3 regions of the Bacillus sp. FSL R7-0646 genome follow, and region 3 is predicted to be linked to each of the others. Evidence: riboswitches for the same ligand, from Rfam matches in the RefSeq annotation. Region 3 holds a riboswitch; each other region holds the start of a gene.
The links. Region 3 has a riboswitch for S-adenosylmethionine ahead of MKY62_RS05985 (bifunctional homocysteine S-methyltransferase/methylenetetrahydrofolate reductase). Riboswitches for the same ligand answer to the same signal wherever they lie in the genome.
Positions count from the first base shown of each region.

Region 1: another riboswitch for S-adenosylmethionine. It lies ahead of MKY62_RS20795 (5-methyltetrahydropteroyltriglutamate--homocysteine S-methyltransferase); the one in region 3 lies ahead of MKY62_RS05985 (bifunctional homocysteine S-methyltransferase/methylenetetrahydrofolate reductase).
Region 2: another riboswitch for S-adenosylmethionine. It lies ahead of MKY62_RS08765 (YezD family protein); the one in region 3 lies ahead of MKY62_RS05985 (bifunctional homocysteine S-methyltransferase/methylenetetrahydrofolate reductase).

Region 1 covers NZ_CP150217.1:4,008,305-4,014,373, reverse strand. Annotated here, with positions in the region: gene MKY62_RS20805 (glycosyltransferase family 2 protein) at 1-746, opposite strand, end outside; gene MKY62_RS20800 (glycosyltransferase family 39 protein) at 767-3,001, opposite strand; gene MKY62_RS20795 (5-methyltetrahydropteroyltriglutamate--homocysteine S-methyltransferase) at 3,140-4,270, opposite strand; SAM riboswitch class I at 4,344-4,453, opposite strand; gene MKY62_RS20790 (DUF3298 and DUF4163 domain-containing protein) at 4,773-5,456, shown strand; gene MKY62_RS20785 (chorismate pyruvate-lyase family protein) at 5,555-6,069, opposite strand, start outside.
Region 2 covers NZ_CP150217.1:1,706,921-1,712,989, forward strand. Annotated here, with positions in the region: gene MKY62_RS08745 (dihydroorotate dehydrogenase electron transfer subunit) at 1-15, shown strand, start outside; gene MKY62_RS08750 (dihydroorotate dehydrogenase) at 15-950, shown strand; gene pyrF (orotidine-5'-phosphate decarboxylase) at 919-1,638, shown strand; gene pyrE (orotate phosphoribosyltransferase) at 1,635-2,264, shown strand; SAM riboswitch class I at 2,427-2,533, shown strand; gene MKY62_RS08765 (YezD family protein) at 2,610-2,753, shown strand; gene MKY62_RS08770 (phosphoadenylyl-sulfate reductase) at 2,841-3,542, shown strand; gene MKY62_RS08775 (inorganic phosphate transporter) at 3,554-4,618, shown strand; gene sat (sulfate adenylyltransferase) at 4,644-5,780, shown strand; gene cysC (adenylyl-sulfate kinase) at 5,794-6,069, shown strand, end outside.
Region 3 covers NZ_CP150217.1:1,205,674-1,211,742, reverse strand. Annotated here, with positions in the region: gene guaC (GMP reductase) at 1-143, shown strand, start outside; gene MKY62_RS06020 (BsuPI-related putative proteinase inhibitor) at 243-695, opposite strand; gene MKY62_RS06015 (YitT family protein) at 711-1,553, opposite strand; gene MKY62_RS06010 (DegV family protein) at 1,717-2,577, shown strand; gene MKY62_RS06005 (hypothetical protein) at 2,618-2,824, opposite strand; gene MKY62_RS06000 (hypothetical protein) at 2,979-3,101, shown strand; gene MKY62_RS05995 (S1 RNA-binding domain-containing protein) at 3,140-3,988, opposite strand; gene MKY62_RS05990 (YajQ family cyclic di-GMP-binding protein) at 4,152-4,643, shown strand; SAM riboswitch class I at 4,721-4,832, shown strand; gene MKY62_RS05985 (bifunctional homocysteine S-methyltransferase/methylenetetrahydrofolate reductase) at 4,913-6,069, shown strand, end outside.

The sequences.
Region 1 (6,069 bases), 1.4 Mb from region 3:
AAGGCGTATATAAAGCCGATCGCTGACAGCACGATTCCTGAGTAGCTTGCCAGTTTCAGCGGCTGAAAGGAAAATGAAGTGATGCCGTCGAGCGAGAGCTTCAGCATTTTTTTCAGCGGGTACTTCGTTTCCCCTGCAAGCCGTTCGTGGCGCTCGTAATAGACGGCTGTCTGCTTGAACCCGAGCCAGCTGACAAGACCGCGGACGAACGGGTTTTTTTCTTTCAGCTTGTTCATTTCATTGACCACCTTCCGGTCCATGAGCCGGAAGTCTCCTGTATCCACCGGGATATCAACGTCTGTAAGTTTTCTTAAAATCCGGTAGAACATGGCGGCCGTTTGCTTTTTGAAAAATGTTTCTCCTTCTCGCTTTGTGCGGACGGCGTATACAACGTCAAAGCCTTGGCGCCATTTTTCCGCCATTTCCAAAATCAATTCAGGAGGATCCTGCAAATCGGCGTCGATCACAACGATCGCCTCGCCGGCAGCATAGTCTGTGCCGGCCGTAATCGCGATCTGATGACCGAAGTTTCTTGAGAAATTGATGCATTTTACTGCCTGGTCTGACTGAGCAAGCGACTTCAGCGTGTGAATGCTGTCATCGCTTGAACCATCGTTTACAAAAATCAGTTCATAGGGATCGCCTGTCGAGTCCATGACGGTTTTTAATCGGTCATAGGTGCTTTGAAGCACTTCCGCTTCGTTGTAGACAGGGACTACGATTGAAAATGTGACTTGTTTCTGCATATTCATCACCTTTCCTTTCATCAATCCAGCTCCACTTTATAAAGCGTTTGATTTCCGCCAGGTCCGCCTGACTGTGAATCATCAGAAGAAGAGCTGCTGTATTCGCTTTTTGAAATTTCTGTGCCGTTTTCTTTAATCCAGTTGGTGATTTCTGAATTGTCCCGGCCTCGGCCGTCGCCGATCATGAAGTACTTGACTTCGCCGTTTTTGACGAGCTTCTCAAGTTTTTCAACCGTCAAAATCGGGTCGCTTCCTGAGAATCCGCCCATCGCCATCACAGCTTTGCCCGTTTTGATGATGTAAGATTGAGCAGAAGTTGCACTTGAGACTGCAAATAAATATTTTTCACCGGTGTTGTTCTTTTCAAGGTAGCTCAACAGTTCTTCATCGACCGACTCGCCGCTTCCAGGGCTGCCGCCGCCGCTTGGTCTGCCTTGTTGACGGCCGCTTGCGCCTTCGTCATTCTGATTTTGGCTGTTTTGGCCGGAACCGGTATCAGCTGAAGAATCGTTGCTGTTTTGGCTGTTTGAACCTGGACCGAAGCCAGGGCCATTATTGTTGTTTTGATTACTGTCTGTTTGGCCGTCTTGGCTGCCAAATCCGGGAGGTCCGCTGCCGTCGTTATTCTGCATCTTACCTCCTCCGCCACCGCCGGCAAATGATTGTGCGGATTTAGGTCCGGCCTGTGGAATCATGCCGTTTACACCGTCAGCAAGCGTCGCCGTTGTCCAATAGAAAGGCCCGATCAGCATGCCAAGCAGCGCTGCAAGTGATACATAGTAGCTGAATGACTTTCCTTTCTTGAGAAAGATGAGAAGACAGCTTGTGACAATGCCGAAAGCGCCGATCAATATGCTCCAGATGAAGCCGATTTCGCTGAGATAAGGACTCAAAATATACAATTCAAATGCGGTTGTCAGCAAAATGCCGATTGGCAGCAGCCGTTTTTTCCAGCCGCTTTCTTCCTGATAGAGGCGAACGAGCGCCGTCCAGCCTGCACCTGACAAAGCGGCGATTGGAGCTGCCAGCATAATCAGATAGTAATGATGGAAGAATCCTGCGATGCTGAAGAATGCAGCGACCGGCAGAAGCCACATCATCCAGAAAATTGTTTCAGTCGTTGTTTCATTGAATTTTCTTTGTCTGCGAAGACCCGCGATCAGCAAACCGATGATGCCGAAGAGGACAAACGGGATCAGCCAGCTAGCCTGTCCTGAAAGCTCAGATTGGAATAGTCTGAGAGGACCCGGGGTTCCAGTGCCAAACATGCCGCCTGTGCCGCCACCGGGACCTCCGCCGCCGCTTTGGACATCACCCTGCCGGCCATCCGGTCCGCCCGAAGGCATTTCGCCTCCGCTCGGCGGAGCCATTTGTCCATTTGCCGAGTCTGAGTTGTTTTCAATATCGCCGCTTTGCTGCTGATTCTTTTGATCATGATCAGATGAGGAGGTTCCGCCCCCGCCTGCACCGTTTTGACCTGTGAGACGCTGGATGCCGTTATAGCCAAACGCCAGCTCAAGGACAGAGTTGGTCTGGCTGCTTCCGATATAAGGGCGCGAAATCTCGGGCTGGCTGTCGACGACAACCGCCCAGGAAACGGAAACACCTGCCAGAACGATCACGGCTGTGATAAGAGACACAACTTTTTTGCGAATCGTCGTTTTGGCTCCAATCATGTAAAACAGCAGGAATGCCGGTAATACCATGTAAGCTTGCAGCATTTTGACGTTAAAACCGACACCGATCATACAGAATGCGCCGAGCAGCCAGCCGATTTTTCCTTTCCGGACTGCTTTAAACAACAGCCACGTTGCAATCATCAAGCAAAGGACGAGAATGCTGTCGACGTTGTTTGTATGGCTGACCGCAACGGCAATCGGCGTACACGCCATAATAAGAGCTGAAATTCTGGCCGCCGTTTTGCCAAAAGTAGGTTTTACAATAAAGTACAAGAGTGCTACGGAAATCACTTCCGCAATGGCTTCAGGGAGAACGACGCTCCAGCCGTGCACGCCGAATACAAGTGCAAAAAGTGTCTGAATCCAGAGTGCGACAGGCGGTTTATCAACTGTTACAAAGCCTGCCGGATCAAATGATGCGTAAAAGAAGTTATGAAAGCTTTGGGTCATACTTTCAACGGCCGCCGTATAGTAGGCGTTGTCTGTGTCACTATTCCAGATGCCGTACAAGTTTAATGCTGCAGATAATACAAGAATGAAGACCAGGAATATATCGATTTTCCTTTTCTTAATCATTGTTCGATCACCTCACTAAAGAGCATTATAGAAGCCAAATATGATCAAACTATGAACAAATCAAGAAGGAATTTTAAATTGTATAGAGGGGCAAAAAAAGAGACATGCCGTCAGGAGGCATGTCTCAAATATGAGGTGTTATTTCCATACGTCTTCAGCGATCTCGACGACATGGCGCAGTTTTTCCCACTGCTGTTCTTCGGTAAGCAGGTTGCCCTCTTCCGTTGAAGCAAAGCCGCACTGCGGGCTCAAGCACAGCTGGTTCAGATCGGCATATCGGGACGCCTCTTCAATGCGCCGCTTAATATCATCCGGGTTTTCAAGCTCGCCGAATTTAGATGTAATTAAACCGAGGACGATTTGCAAGTCTTTCCGTTGGACGTAGCGAAGCGGTTCGAAGCCGCCGGAGCGCTCGTCATCAAATTCAAGGAAAAGTCCGTCTAAATTGAGTCCGTCGAAAATCGTTTCAGCAGCCGCATCGTAGCCGCCTTCCGCCACCCATGTCGACTGGAAGTTGCCGCGGCAGATGTGCATGGTGACCGTCAAATCGTCCGGGCGCCCTTCAACTGCTTCATTAATCGTGTTGGCGAAAGACTGGCGCAGTTCATCAGGCTGGCGGCCGAAAGCTTTGATCTGCTCATGTCCTTTGTCTGAGAAAAATACGGACCAGGCCGTGTCATCCAGCTGCAAATAGCGGCAGCCGGCATCGTAAAATGCGCGGATCGCTTTTTTGTAAGCCTGAGCTACATCGTGATGAAATTCATCAAGATCCTCATACGGGCTTTCTCCAAGCTTTCCTCTGAAAAACAGCATATTCGGGCTCGGAATCGTCATTTTCGGCGTATGTGTGCCCGCAATATCATGAAGAAATTTATAATCTTCCAGCATCGGATGGTTTGTAAAGTCGACTTTGCTTGTTACTTTGATGCCGCGCGGCTTCGTTTCAACATTATGAAATTGAATGCCCTTGTCCGCTGTATATCCTTCTACGCCGTCAAGTCCTTCAAGAAAATCGAAATGCCACCATGACCTGCGGAATTCCCCGTCTGTCACGGCTTTAAGACCGATTTCTTTTTGCTTTTCGACAATGCGCTTGATCTCTTCGTTTTCGACTTCGCGCAATTGTTCAGCGCTAATTTCGCCGTTCGCTTTTTGGAGGCGCGCTTTTTTTACGGGCTCAGACCTTAAAAGACTGCCCACCTGATCAGCTCTGTACGGTCCGATTTTTCTTCCAGGCGTTTGCTTCAGTACATCGGTTGATTGTGTCATGCTTCATCCCTCTTTCTTTATAGACATAAAAAAGCTCTTCCCGATAAGGAAGAGCTTGATATATTCAATCTCCTCCTTATCTTCAAGAGCACGAACATGCTCTTAAGGATTTAGCACCATTCTGTCATAGACAGCGGTTGCCGGGTTTCACAGGGCCAGTCCCTCCACCACTCTTGATAAGGAAAACCTTTTTATGCGATTTTTTAATAGTTTTAATATTAATACTTTTTATAAAAATGTCAATGGGTTTAAAAAAACTCTTCGTTTTTTTCATTTTCTTCTTCTGCGGTTAAACTGGAGGGCGTATCGAATCAATGTGTGAATTTTTCGTCAGGACAGCCGTTCAAACAGTCAACAAGATGCTGAACAAACAGAATAAATTAGAATTTTTTTCAATTTTTATTTCCAAAAACAGAAACTTTTTATTGAGTTCACCGGTCTATAATGTGTACCTGATTTCAAAATGGGTATTATAAAAAATGACAGATTAAGGAGGGTTTTTATGAACAAAAAAACAGTGTTTAAAGCGTTCGGAATGTTGATGACAGGGGTATTGTTTTTTGCGCTGTACAGTGCGGCCGCACTTCCTTCTGCACACGCGGCAAACGAAAAAAAACCGACGGTCACGAGCCATACGTACAAAAACATTAAGGCTTTGAAATACCCGCAAGTTTCAAATGTAAGCCCCAAATCTCTCCAAAACAAGATCAACAAAGATTTTAAACATTATATTGAGCAGTCCTACAAAGATTATGTAAAAAACAAGAAAGACGGCCAACAGCACGGATACCAAACGGATTATCAAACGTCCTTTGAAGTGAAATACCGGACCGGCCAAAAGCTGAGCATCCTGACAAGCAATTACGTCTATTCCGGCGGAGCGCACGGAAATACGGCAGTCCGCTCTTTCAACTATGACCTTGTCTCTAAAAAACGGGTGTATTTATCCGACATCCTAAATACAAAATCGAAAATGGATAAGACAAAAACATACATTTACAACTATATTCAAAAACACAGCGACATTTTCTTTCCGGATGTGAAGAAGAAAGACATCGTCCTCGGTAAAAACACGGCCTTCTATTACACTAACGACGGCATTGCGATCGTCTTCCAACAATACGATGTCGCCCCTTATGCCGCCGGAAATCCGGTCGTTGCAGTTCCGAAAACGGTGTATCAATAAATAACAGCCCCTGTTTCTCAGGGGTTTTTATTATGAGGGAAGAAGGAAGGAGGAGGTTTTGGAAGCTCTTTCATAAAGCGGCAGCTGACGGGCATGATTCAGCCCGCAGTCAGTTTGCAGATTTTTTCTAAATCAAACAGTTCGCAGACATAGAACATGCACTGTCGGCCGCTGATGATCTGGTATTTTTTAAAAGCATATGTCCGGTCTGCTGAAACAGGTACAAGTTGTGTGAAATGTTTTCCCAGGCAGTCGCCCGTGCTGAAAATTTCACGCCTTGACTCCAGTTCTGCAATGATTTTCCCGATGGGAAGCCTTTCTTCCTGCAAATCTTGTTTGATGGCGGGCGGCAGTAAGTTTGTTTTGACATAGACATAATTATAAGATAAATAATCATCGCCTGTTTTCAAAGACGAGGTTCTAAACAAGATGTCATCATCGCGTTGAAACAGCCTTGCTTCCTCAGGTGAAAGCTTGTCATAATCAATATTATTTTGCTGAAAAACTTCGATTTCGGCTTTGCCGCCGATCAGCGTTTCAATCGCTTTGGTTGTTGAACCATCGGTTTTGGTTAACATGTCTTTTACAAGAGAAACAAAGGTTTCAGGAAAAA
Region 2 (6,069 bases), 500 kb from region 3:
GAGGTGCTGTTATGATGCTTGAAATCAATTTGCCGGGCCTTCAATTGAAAAATCCGATCATGCCGGCCTCAGGCTGCTTCGGATTCGGGAGAGAATTTGCGAACTTTTACGATCTTTCGCGTCTCGGTGCGATCATGATTAAAGCGACGACGAGCGAGCCGCGCTTCGGGAATCCGACGCCGCGCGTCGCCGAGACGCAAGCCGGCATGCTTAATGCCATCGGCCTGCAAAATCCGGGTTTAAAGGCTGTCATGGAACGCGAATTGCCGTGGCTCGAACAGTTCGATACACCGATTATCGCCAATGTCGCCGGCTCGCAGATCGAGGAATATGTTGAGGTGGCTGAAGAAATCAGCAAAGCGCCAAACGTTCATGCGCTCGAGCTGAATATTTCCTGTCCCAATGTGAAAACCGGAGGCATCGCCTTCGGCACGCAGCCGGAAATGGCCGGCGAGCTGACGAAAGCGGTGAAAGAGGTTGCGAGCGTCCCCGTCTATGTGAAGCTGTCGCCGAACGTCGCGAACATTACCGACATCGCTCTTGCCATAGAAGAAGCGGGAGCGGACGGTTTGACGATGATCAACACGCTGATCGGGATGCGGCTCGACTTAAAAACGGGAAAGCCGATTTTGGCGAACAAAACCGGCGGATTATCAGGACCTGCCGTTAAACCGGTGGCCATCAGAATGGTGCATGAAGTCAGCCAAAAGGTCAGCATTCCGATCATCGGCATGGGCGGCGTCCAGTCAGCCGAAGATGTGCTTGAGTTTTTGCTGGCGGGTGCGAGCGCAGTCGCCGTCGGCACGGCAAACTTCGTTAATCCGTTTGCTTGTCCCGACATCATCGACGATTTGCCGCGCGTTTTAGAAAAATACGGATACCGTTCGTTGAACGAGTGTATCGGAAGGAGCTGGAAGGATGAACAATACGCCGCCCATCATCGCGCTTGATTTTGCATCAGCACAGGAAACATATGCGTTTTTGGACCGGTTTCAAGGAGAAGAGCTGTTCGTTAAGGTGGGCATGGAGCTTTTTTATCAGGAAGGACCTGCCATCCTTGAAAATCTGCAGGAGCGCGGCTGCCGCATTTTCCTCGATCTAAAGTGCCACGACATTCCAACGACCGTATACAAGGCGATGAAAAGGCTGGCGGGATTTGGCGTCAGTCTTGTCAATGTGCACGCAGCAGGCGGAAAGCAAATGATGGAGTCGGCGCTTGAAGGCCTTGAAGCGGGGACTCCGGCAGGCCAAAAACGCCCTTCATTAATTGCCGTGACTCAGCTGACAAGCACGTCCTCAGAAATGCTTCAGCGTGAGCTCCTGATTGAAACGCCGCTTCTCGATACAGTTGTCCACTACAGCCGGCTGGCTGAAGAAAGCGGTCTTGACGGCGTCGTCTGCTCCGTTCATGAAGCCGAACACATTTACCGGGCTGTGTCTGTAGATTTTCTGACCGTGACACCCGGAATTCGCATGGCAGATGACAAAAACAACGACCAGGTCCGGGTGGCGACGCCTGGCTACGCAAGGGAAAAAGGCGTGTCGGCGATCGTTGTCGGCCGTTCGATTACCCAGGCGGAAGATCCTGTGTCAGCCTACAGAAGAATAGGACATGAGTGGGAGGGAACCAAGGCATGAAAACAGACATTGCAAACCATTTATTAAAAATCAAAGCGGTTTTCCTGCGCCCGAACGAACCGTTTACATGGGCGAGCGGCATTCTGTCGCCCATCTACTGCGACAACCGTTTGACGCTTTCATATCCGGAAGTAAGAGATGATATCGCTTCAGGGCTTGCCGGACTGATTCAAGACAAATTTCCCGGAGCCGAGATGATCGCCGGTACAGCGACCGCGGGAATCCCTCATGCCGCGCTTGCCGCTGACAGGCTGAGCCTGCCGATGTGCTACGTCAGAAGCAAACCGAAGGCGCACGGCAAAGGAAACCAAATTGAAGGGGCCGTTGTAAAAGGACAGAAAGTCGTTGTGATCGAAGATTTAATTTCAACGGGAGGAAGCGTTCTTGAAGCCGCCGCCGCCCTCACAGAGGCGGGATGTGAAGTGCTCGGCGTCGCCGCCATTTTCACTTACGGGCTTCCAAAAGCCGCCGCCGCCTTCAGCGAAGCAGGCGTTGAATACCACACGCTGACTGATTACGATACGCTGACCGAGGCTGCGCTTGCCGGTGGATATATTACTGAACAGGATGCCGCCAAACTGAAAGAATGGAAAGCGGATCCTGAAAGCAAGTCTTGGATGAACTGATGATCAAAGCCGTATTCTCCAAATGGGAGAACGGCTTTTTTGCGCCTTTTTGCCGTTTTTAAAATAGTAAAATCGGATTATTTTTATTTTTTATTAATCCTATAAAAAAAGTCGGGTTGACTTTTATTCGAATTGTGCTAAAATTTTAAAATAACAAAAGCAAACTTATCAAGAGCGGTGGAGGGACTGGTCCGATGAAACCCGGCAACCTGCGTGTGAAGCGTAAGGTGCTACTTCCAGCAAAATGCCCTCATTTTGAGAGATAAGGAATAGCGGAGTTCCTCGTCTTTCTTTCAAAATTGGAAGAAAGATTTTAATTTTTTAGGGGCAGAGGAGGAGCTAGAAGTGAAGACAGATGAACAGCTTGAAAAGGTGATCATCAAAATGAAAGACATGCTGAAAGACATGAATTACGGATCGATCACATTCGTTGTTCAGGACGGCAAAGTCATTCAAATCGAAAAAAATGAAAAAATAAGATTGAAATAGCTGACTAGACAAACTAGAGGCGGTTTTCACAGTTTTTTTTTCTGCTGGAAGCCGTTTTTTTGTTGGCGAAAAAAGGGGGAACCGAAAATTTTTACTTACAGCACATGGGAGGAACCAAACATCTCTTTTCAGGAAGATGACTCTTATAAAGGAGCGCTGTCTGTCCTGAAATGGGCGTACGGACATTACGGGGATCAGCTCGTATACGCGTGCAGCTTCGGAATTGAGGGGATCGTCCTGATCGATTTGATTTATAAGGTGAAAAAAGATGCAGTTATCGTTTTTCTTGATACAGGGCTTCATTTTAAAGAAACGTATGAAACGATCGACGCCGTCAAAGAACGATATCCAGGCCTTCAGATTATCATGAAAAAACCGGAGCTTACCGTCGAAGAGCAGGCGAAAGAATATGGGGACGAACTATGGAAGACCGCTCCGAATTCCTGCTGCGAAATGAGGAAGGTCATCCCTCTCCGCGAGACGCTTTCAGGCTACCCGGCGTGGCTGTCTGGTCTGCGCCGCGAGCAATCGCCCGGACGGAGCAAAACGAATTTTTTGAACAAAGATGAAAAATTCAAGTCTATCAAAGTTTGTCCGCTCATTCATTGGACGTGGAAGGATATTTGGAGATATGTGACAAAGCACGATCTCCCATACAATCCGCTTCATGATCAAGGCTATCCGAGCATCGGCTGCGCTCCGTGCACCTCTCCGGCCTTTACAATGGATGATCTTCGATCCGGCCGCTGGAACGGATCGGCTAAAACAGAATGCGGATTACACGAGTAAGGAGATGAGTCATGGAACTTGCCGCCATTTTATTTAGCATGTTTTTTGCGATGAATATCGGAGCGAGCGGTGCAGCTGCTTCAATGGGGATCGCCTATGGATCTGAAGCTGTCAAAAAGAAGTTTCACGCCCTCCTGATCTGTGCAGCGGGCGTTCTCTCGGGCGCTGTCATCGGCGGAGGAAACGTCGTGAAAACGATCAGTTCAGGCATCATTCCCGAACGGGTGATTTCGCTTGAAATCGTCTGCATTATTATCGGATCAGCGGCGCTGTCGCTCTTTATCGCAAATGTACTCGGCATTCCGCTTTCGACAAGTGAAGTGACAGTCGGATCTGTTGTCGGAGTAGGTGTCGCATACCAGGTTTTGTATGTCAAATCTTTGCTTGTCATCGTCTCATTTTGGGTCATTGTACCAATCGTCGCTTTTGCATTTACATTTGCGATGGCAAAAATCATGAAAAAAACGATCAAACGTCCAGCCTCGGGAAAAAAAGCAAAGGTTTTGGCGGTCATTCTATTGATCACAGGGTTTTTTGAAGCCTTCTCAGCGGGCATGAACAATGTCGCAAACGCTGTCGGACCTCTGGTGGCGGCGCATGTTTTGACAGTCGGGGAAGGAACGCTCTACGGCGGGCTGTTTGTCGCGCTGGGCGCCCTTTTACTGGGCAGGCGCGTTCTTGAAACAAACGGCAAAAAGATTACGAGGTTTTCAAAAGGAGAGGGAATCATCCTTTCCGGAACGGGGGCCGGGCTTGTCATTACCAGTTCAATTTTCGGTTTACCGGTTCCGCTTGCGCAAGTCACATCATCTTCTATTATAGGGATGGGAATGGCAAAAAACGGCGGCAACGTCTTTCATAAACAAGTGGTCAAAACGATGCTGAAAGTATGGGTCGTCTCGCCGTTCCTTTCATTAAGCCTATCTTATATGCTGGTCAGCCTTTTATTAAAAGGAGACTACTACGCTCTTATTGTTGTCACAAGCGTTCTGCTGGCATCTGTCGGAACGATCAGCCTGATGAGAGCGGTCAAAAAAGAGCACAGCTCCGTCCATGAACAAGGCGGAGGAATTTAAACACAAAGTAGGGGGAAACAAGTTTATGAGTTTAGCACCACACGGCGGTGTATTGGTTAACCGCGTCAATGAAGCATACGATTTTCAACATATCGCACATGAAATTGAGCTTGATGTAATGGCTTTTTCAGATTTGGAGCTGATCGGAATCGGTGCGTACAGCCCGCTCCAAGGCTTTATGACAGAGAAAGACTATCTGTCCGTTGTCGAAAATATGAGACTATCAAGCGGCGAAGTATGGACGCTTCCGATCACTCTGCCTGTTGACGAGCAAAAAGCTTTAAGCTTAAAAGCGGGTGACACCGTCCGCCTTACCTATAATGGGGAAACCTACGGCGTCATTGAGATCGAAGATATCTATACGCCGGACAAGAAAACGGAAGCCGTCAATATCTATAAAACCGACGAACTCGAACATCCGGGCGTCAAAAAATTGTTTGACCGCGGCAGCGTTTATGTGGGCGGGCCGATCACGCTCATTAAGCGGAGTGTAAAACAATTCCCGGCGCACACATTCGAACCTCTTGAAACAAGAAAAAAATTCGCGGAACTCGGCTGGAAAACGATCGTCGGATTCCAGACGAGAAATCCGGTTCACAGAGCGCACGAATACATTCAAAAAACGGCGCTCGAGACGGTAGACGGCCTTTTCCTCAATCCGCTCGTCGGGGAAACAAAATCAGACGATATTCCGGCTGATGTCCGCATGGAAAGCTATCAGGTGCTGCTTGACGGCTACTATCCGAAAGACCGCGTCTTCCTCGGCGTTTTTCCGGCGGCGATGCGCTATGCGGGGCCGAAGGAAGCGATCTTCCATGCCCTTGTGAGAAAGAACTACGGATGCACGCACTTTATCGTCGGAAGAGACCATGCCGGAGTCGGCGATTACTACGGCACATATGAAGCGCAGGAGCTGTTCGATCAGTTCGCGCCGGAAGAAATCGGCATTACGCCGCTGAAATTCGAACACAGCTTCTACTGCAATGTCTGCGGTTCAATGGCTACGGCGAAAACGTGCCCTCACGGCAAAGAACATCATGTCATTTTATCCGGCACAAAGGTGAGGGCGATGCTGAGAAGCGGCGAGTTCCCGCCGAGCACATTCAGCCGTCCCGAAGTTATTCAAACATTAATCAAAGGCTTAGCGGCCGGGGTTTCTTAAGGGGGAGCATCTCTTGGTAAATAAAGATATTGTCTGGCATGAAGCGTCCATTACAAAACGGGAATATCATGAGAAAAATCAACATAAAAGCTCAATCATTTGGCTGACGGGCTTAAGCGGTTCAGGAAAATCAACGATTGCCAACGCCGCTGCGCGTGAGTTGTTTGCACAAGGCTACCAGGTCACGGTGCTTGACGGCGACAACGTCAGGCACGGGCTGAACAAGGACCTCGGGTTTTCCGATGAAGACCGGAAGGAAAACATCCGCCGGATCGGCGAGGTTGCGAAG
Region 3 (6,069 bases):
GCGCGATCATGGATACGCTGACAGAAATGGAACAGGATCTGCAGTCGTCCATTTCTTATGCGGGAGGAAACAAGCTCGATGCGATCCGCAACGTAGACTATGTCATCGTTAAAAATTCTATTTTCAATGGGGATCAATATTAACGGTCACATCCTGTGACCGTGGCGGTGTTCATTCAGCCGCCGATCCTTCCTGACAGAATACAAAAGAGGCATCCTTTCCCGGGATGCCTTTTTTGATGGTTATTTCACTTCAAACGTTTTGCCGGCCCTCAAAGTTGCAAACTGTTCCGATCTCCCCAAAAATGTCACGTTTACTTCGTATGTGCCGGGTTCAGGCACCTCTTTCCATACATCAGTAAAATCGTAGGACTCTTTCGGATTGAGCGTCATCGTCTGGAAAGCCTGTGTAAACATTTTTCCTTTCGAGTAGCGGTATCTTTCATTCCCTTCTTTGTCGCTGACGATCAGCTCAAATTTCTGTCCGCTGCTGAATTCAAACTCTGCCGCATCATCCGTATGGTTTACAACCGACATCCGAAATTCGATTTCTCCCTGCTTCTGGACGGGTTCAACCGTCAATGTCACACTCCCGTTATCCACTTCCCCTGATACCTCCTTATCGGGGACTTGATCCCCGTTTTGCCCGCATCCACTGACAAACAGCAGCATCACAATCATGGAAATCAGCCGCATTCATTCACCCTTTCATTAATCTTTGCGGAAAAACCCTAAAACCTGTGTTGTCTGTACGACGTTTGTGAAAGCTTTTGGATCAACTTCATTAATGATTTTTTCCAAGTCGTACAATTCATACCTTGTGATGACAATGATCATCATTTCTTTCTGTTCATTCGTAAAGGCGCCTTTCGCCGGAACGGTTGTAATTCCGCGGACCATCCTCCCGTAAATGGCTTCTTTGATCTCCTCCGCTTTCTTTGTGACAATCATAACGGTGAGCTTGGCGTGGCGGGTGTGGATGGCATCAATCACCCTGGTTGTCACATATAGTGTAACGAGCGTATATAATGCTTTCTCCCATCCGTTCAATAATCCTGCTGTTAAAATAATCGCACCGTTTAAAATAAAGAAATAGGTGCCGACCGGTTTGTCTTTCCACTTTGCCAGGATCATCGCAATAATATCCAAACCGCCCGTTGAAGCCCCGTATTTAAGGGTCAGGCCGATCCCGACCGCGGCGATCACCCCGCCGAACACGGCATTCAGCAAAATGTCGTTTGACAGGCTCGCCTCAGGGAGCATCCCCAAAAAGACCGTCGTCAAGGCCACGCTCAAAATGCTGTAGACCGTAAATGAGCGCCCGACCTTGAGCCACCCTAGAATCCCGACGGGAATGTTTAAAATAAACAATAGCGTCCCCGTTGAAAAATAAATCGGGCTGTACTGGTCAAGCGCGCTCGATAAAAGCTGCGCCACCCCCGTAAAGCCGCTGGCGTAAACATCGGCGGGAATCAGAAACAGATTCAATCCGATGGCATTTAACAAGGCGCCGATGATGACAATGAACAATTTTTTTGCTTCCGCTATGACCATATTTAGTTCCTCCGCTACTTTCGTATATATTTGGTTTACCCTTAAAACAATATTTTGAAAACGTCAATGTAAAAATATATGATATAGTTGACCTAAAAAACGAAGTATGCCGAAGGACAGCTTAGTGTCCTTTTCAACCATTTTTTAGAAAGAAGGGGTTCAAATGAACGTTCACCTTTTAGCAGACAGCGCGGCAGATTTGCCGAAATCTTTTTATGATGAACATCGCATCTCATTTATTCCGTTAAGGGTGCTGCTTGATGAAAAAGAATACGATGATCTTCTGACGATTCAGCCTCTGGACGTTTATGAAGCGATGCGCGAAGGCAAAGCGCCGAAAACGTCCCAGCCGTCTCTGATGCTGTTCAAGAACGCATTCAGCGAGCTGGCCAACGAAAATAAACCCGCTCTCTATATCGCCTTTTCCTCAGAGCTGTCCGGAACATACCAGACGGCTGTGATGGCGGCAAACGAAGTCAAGGAGGAGTTCCCTGATTTCGACCTGCGGATCATCGACTCAAAATGCGCTTCATTAGGCTATGGGCTTGCTGTCAAGCACGCCCTCAAACTCGCAACTAACGGCAATACAATACAAGAAATCGAGTCGTCTGTAAAGGACTTTTGCGAACATCTTGAACATATTTTTACCGTTGATGACTTGACTTATTTGGCAAGAGGCGGAAGAATCAGCAAAGCATCGGCATTTGTCGGCGGGCTGTTGAATATTAAACCGCTTTTGCATGTTGAAGACGGCAAGCTTGTCCCCCTTGAAAAAATCCGGGGCAAAAAGAAGCTGCTCAGACGGATGATCGAATTAATGAAGGAAAGAAGCGTCGATTTGAGCGGACAGACGGTCGGCATCAGCCACGGAGATGACGAAGGGACGGCCGAAGAAGTCAAACGGATGATCGAAGCCGAATTCCAGCCGGAGGAGATCGTCGTCAACATGATCGGTTCAGCGGTCGGCGCCCACGCCGGACCCGGAACATTGGCGGTCTTTTTTCCGGGGAAAGACAAAAGATAAGATAAAACAGAGGCCTGCTTTATAAAAGCAGGCCTCAGCGTCAGCTGTCTTCGGTGACTGTCCCTTCCTCAACGGCCGGCGCAAGCGCTCCATCAAGAAGGCCGGCAGCAGCTGTCGCGACATCCGGGCCTCCAGATCCCTCGACCACTTTTTCCATTGTGATCGGACAAATTTTGTACGCACCGCCGAAGTTGACGACCCCTCCTGCCGAAACGCGATGAATGTAAACTGAGCAGCAATGTTTCATACCAAGTCTCCTTTTTTGGGTCTTATGATATGTGTATGCTGACGGAACAAGGTGGCATAAACTCCCCGGCAAAAAACATCGCAATTGGGAGAGTACATAGTTTCGCCGGCAGTGAGCAAGCTAAGAGCGACATTTTGACGGGAGGTGCTTCCTCATGAAAGATGATGATAAAAAGCCGGTTGACAATAACGCCGTCAACCAGCAGAAAAACCGGCTCGCCGAAAAGAACAGACAAGCCGGTAAACACCAGGAATCAAAGAAGCCTCATCACCTGTAAGAAACCGGCGGCGTCCCGATCGGAACGCCGCCTCAAGATTATTTTTTCTCGTACGTCCAACCCTCTTCCTGATAGATTTTATCCTGTTTCATCAGATGGCCGAGCGCCCTTTTAAATGCTGCTTTGCTCATGTTGAAGCGCTCTCTGATATCCTCTGGATCGCTTTTATCCCAGAATGGCATCGCGCCGTTTCTCGATCTCATATAAGTCAGGATTTGTTCCGCATCAACCGACAAGGCATCCTGCTTTCTCGGCAGAAGCGACAGATTTACAGAACCGTCTTCTTTTACTTTGATCACCCTTGCAGTCAGCTTTTCGCCGAGCCTCGGCTCTTCCTTTCGCTCAGAAGAATGGATGAAGCCTCTGATGCCGGCTTCGGAAATCATAAAAGAGCCTGATGCGATCAAGCGGTAGATCGTCCCGGTGAGCTCTTTATTCATCAGGCCGGGTGAAGCTTCAGTAAACAGTTCGCTGATCTTGTCCTCCGGCGCCGGCTTGGCAAACATCCTTCCGTGCCCCGTAATTTTCAGCATACAGTACAGCCTGTCTCCTTTTTGCGGCCATACTGATTCATACGGCGGGAGATGCTCTGTCGCAACGAGGGCGTCCTTCGAGAGCCCGACATCGACGAAAACGCCCATGCCGCTGACGGCATCAACGACTTCCACCCAGCCGTATTGTTCAGCGCTGATGATCGGCTTTCTCATCGTAGCCGCAAGGCGATCTTCGTGATCGACATATAAAAAAACATCGACCTCTTCTCTCCCGTCAATATCCTCGGTGATCTCGCTCTGATGCAGAAGGACCGCCGTTTCGCCGTCCGTCAAAAAGTAACCGTAATCTGCTTTATGATCTATTTTCAATGTTAGCTGCTGTCCAGGTTTCATACTGCTTCTTCCTTTCTTATCCGCCTGTTTTTCTTTTTCTTATTATTCCTCCAATGTTCAAATTATTGCCAGATCGCGGCCAGGCAAAACCGCTCGATATTGGAAGTTTCACCTTATTCTACTATAATTGACTCATAAGTAAAATGGATGGAGGTTTTTTCACATGGCGAAAGAAAGCTCATTTGATATCGTCTCAAAGGTTGAACTGCCTGAAGTTCAAAACGCAATCCAGACCGCTCTCAAGGAAATCGGCACACGCTATGATTTCAAAGGGTCAAAAAGCAGCATCACACTCGAAGGAGACGAACTCGTTCTCGTATCAGACGACGAATTTAAAATGAACCAGTTGAAAGACGTACTTGTCGGCAAACTGATCAAGCGGAACGTCCCGACGAAAAACATCGAATACTCAAAGCTTGAGAACGCTTCAGGCGGCACGGTCAGACAGCGCGGAAAATTAGTTCAAGGCATCGACAAAGAAAACGCAAAAAAAATCAATAACCTTATAAAAAAATCGGGTCTGAAAGTTAAATCGCAAGTGCAGGACGATCAAGTCCGCGTAACCGGAAAAAATAAAGACGACCTTCAGCAAATCATCGCGATGGTGAGGGAAGCCGACCTGCCGATTGATGTTCAATTTATAAATTTTCGATAAATTCTTAATTTACTGTTGATTATTCCCCCGATTTTCGGTAAATTGAGTAAAAGTAATCAATAGAAACTAAATAGCTGTTCTTATCAAGAGAGGCAGAGGGACTGGCCCGATGAAGCCTCAGCAACCGGTGAATGAATATTCATGACCAAGGTGCTAAATCCAGCAAGCAGCCTGCTTGGAAGATAAGAAGACGGACAAATGTCGCTGAAAAGTCTTCTGCTTCCCAGAAGACTTTTTTGTTTTATTAAGAATGATTAAGGGGGAAAACGATGGGTTTTTTGGAGGATATAAAAAACAAAACGTTAATCGCTGACGGCGCAATGGGCACGCTTCTGTATTCCTATGGGATCGACAGGTGTTTTGAGGAACTGAACATCTCCAAGCCCGAAGAAATAAGACGCGTCCACGAAGCGTATGTACAGGCCGGCGCCGACATTATTCAAACGAACACGTACGGCGCAAACTTCATCAAGCTGTCCAGATACGGACTCGAAGACGAAACAAAACAAATCAACGAAAAAGCCGTCCGCCTCGCCCGCGCCGCCGCCGGCTCCGCTTATGTTCTCGGTACGCTCGGCGGAATCCGGACGTTCAACAAAAACTCGTATTCTCTCGAGGACATTAAAAGAAGCTTCCGCGAACAGCTCTACCTTCTGTTAAATGAGCAGCCGGACGGACTTCTGCTCGAAACCTATTACGATTTAGAAGAAGCGCGCGAAGTTTTAAAGATTGCCAGAAAGGAAACGGAGCTGCCGATCATTTTGAATGTCTCGATGCACGAAGAGGGCGTTCTTCAGGACGGCACCCCGCTTGCGGACGGTCTGAAGCAGCTGGCATCACTCGGCGCAGATGTCGTCGGCATCAACTGCCGTCTCGGCCCTTATCATATGATCAGAGCGCTTGAAGAAGTCCCGCTTTTAGAAGATGCCTATCTTTCCGTCTATCCGAACAGCAGCCTCCCGTCCCTTGTCGAAGGCAGGCTTGTTTATGAGACGGATGATGAATATTTCAGGGAAAGCGCGGAGGAATTCCGCAATCAAGGCGCACGGATCATCGGCGGCTGCTGCGGAACGACGCCGAACCACATCAGAGCGATGGCTGAGGCCGTCAAAGGACTTCCTCCAGTCACCGAAAAACGAGTGAAAATCAGAAAGAAAGCGGCGCTTGCCGTTCAAAACGAAAGGACAGAGCCTGCTCTTGACGATCTGGCAAAGCAGAAACGGTCCATTATCGTCGAGCTCGATCCTCCAAAACAATTAAACTTTGAGAAATTTTTGCACGCCGCAGAGGAGCTAAAATCAGCCGGAATCGATGCACTGACATTGGCGGACAACTCCCTTGCCACACCGAGGATCAGCAATGTCGCCTGCGGGGCGCTCTTAAAACAGCGCCTCGATATGAGGTCGCTGATTCATATCACATGCAG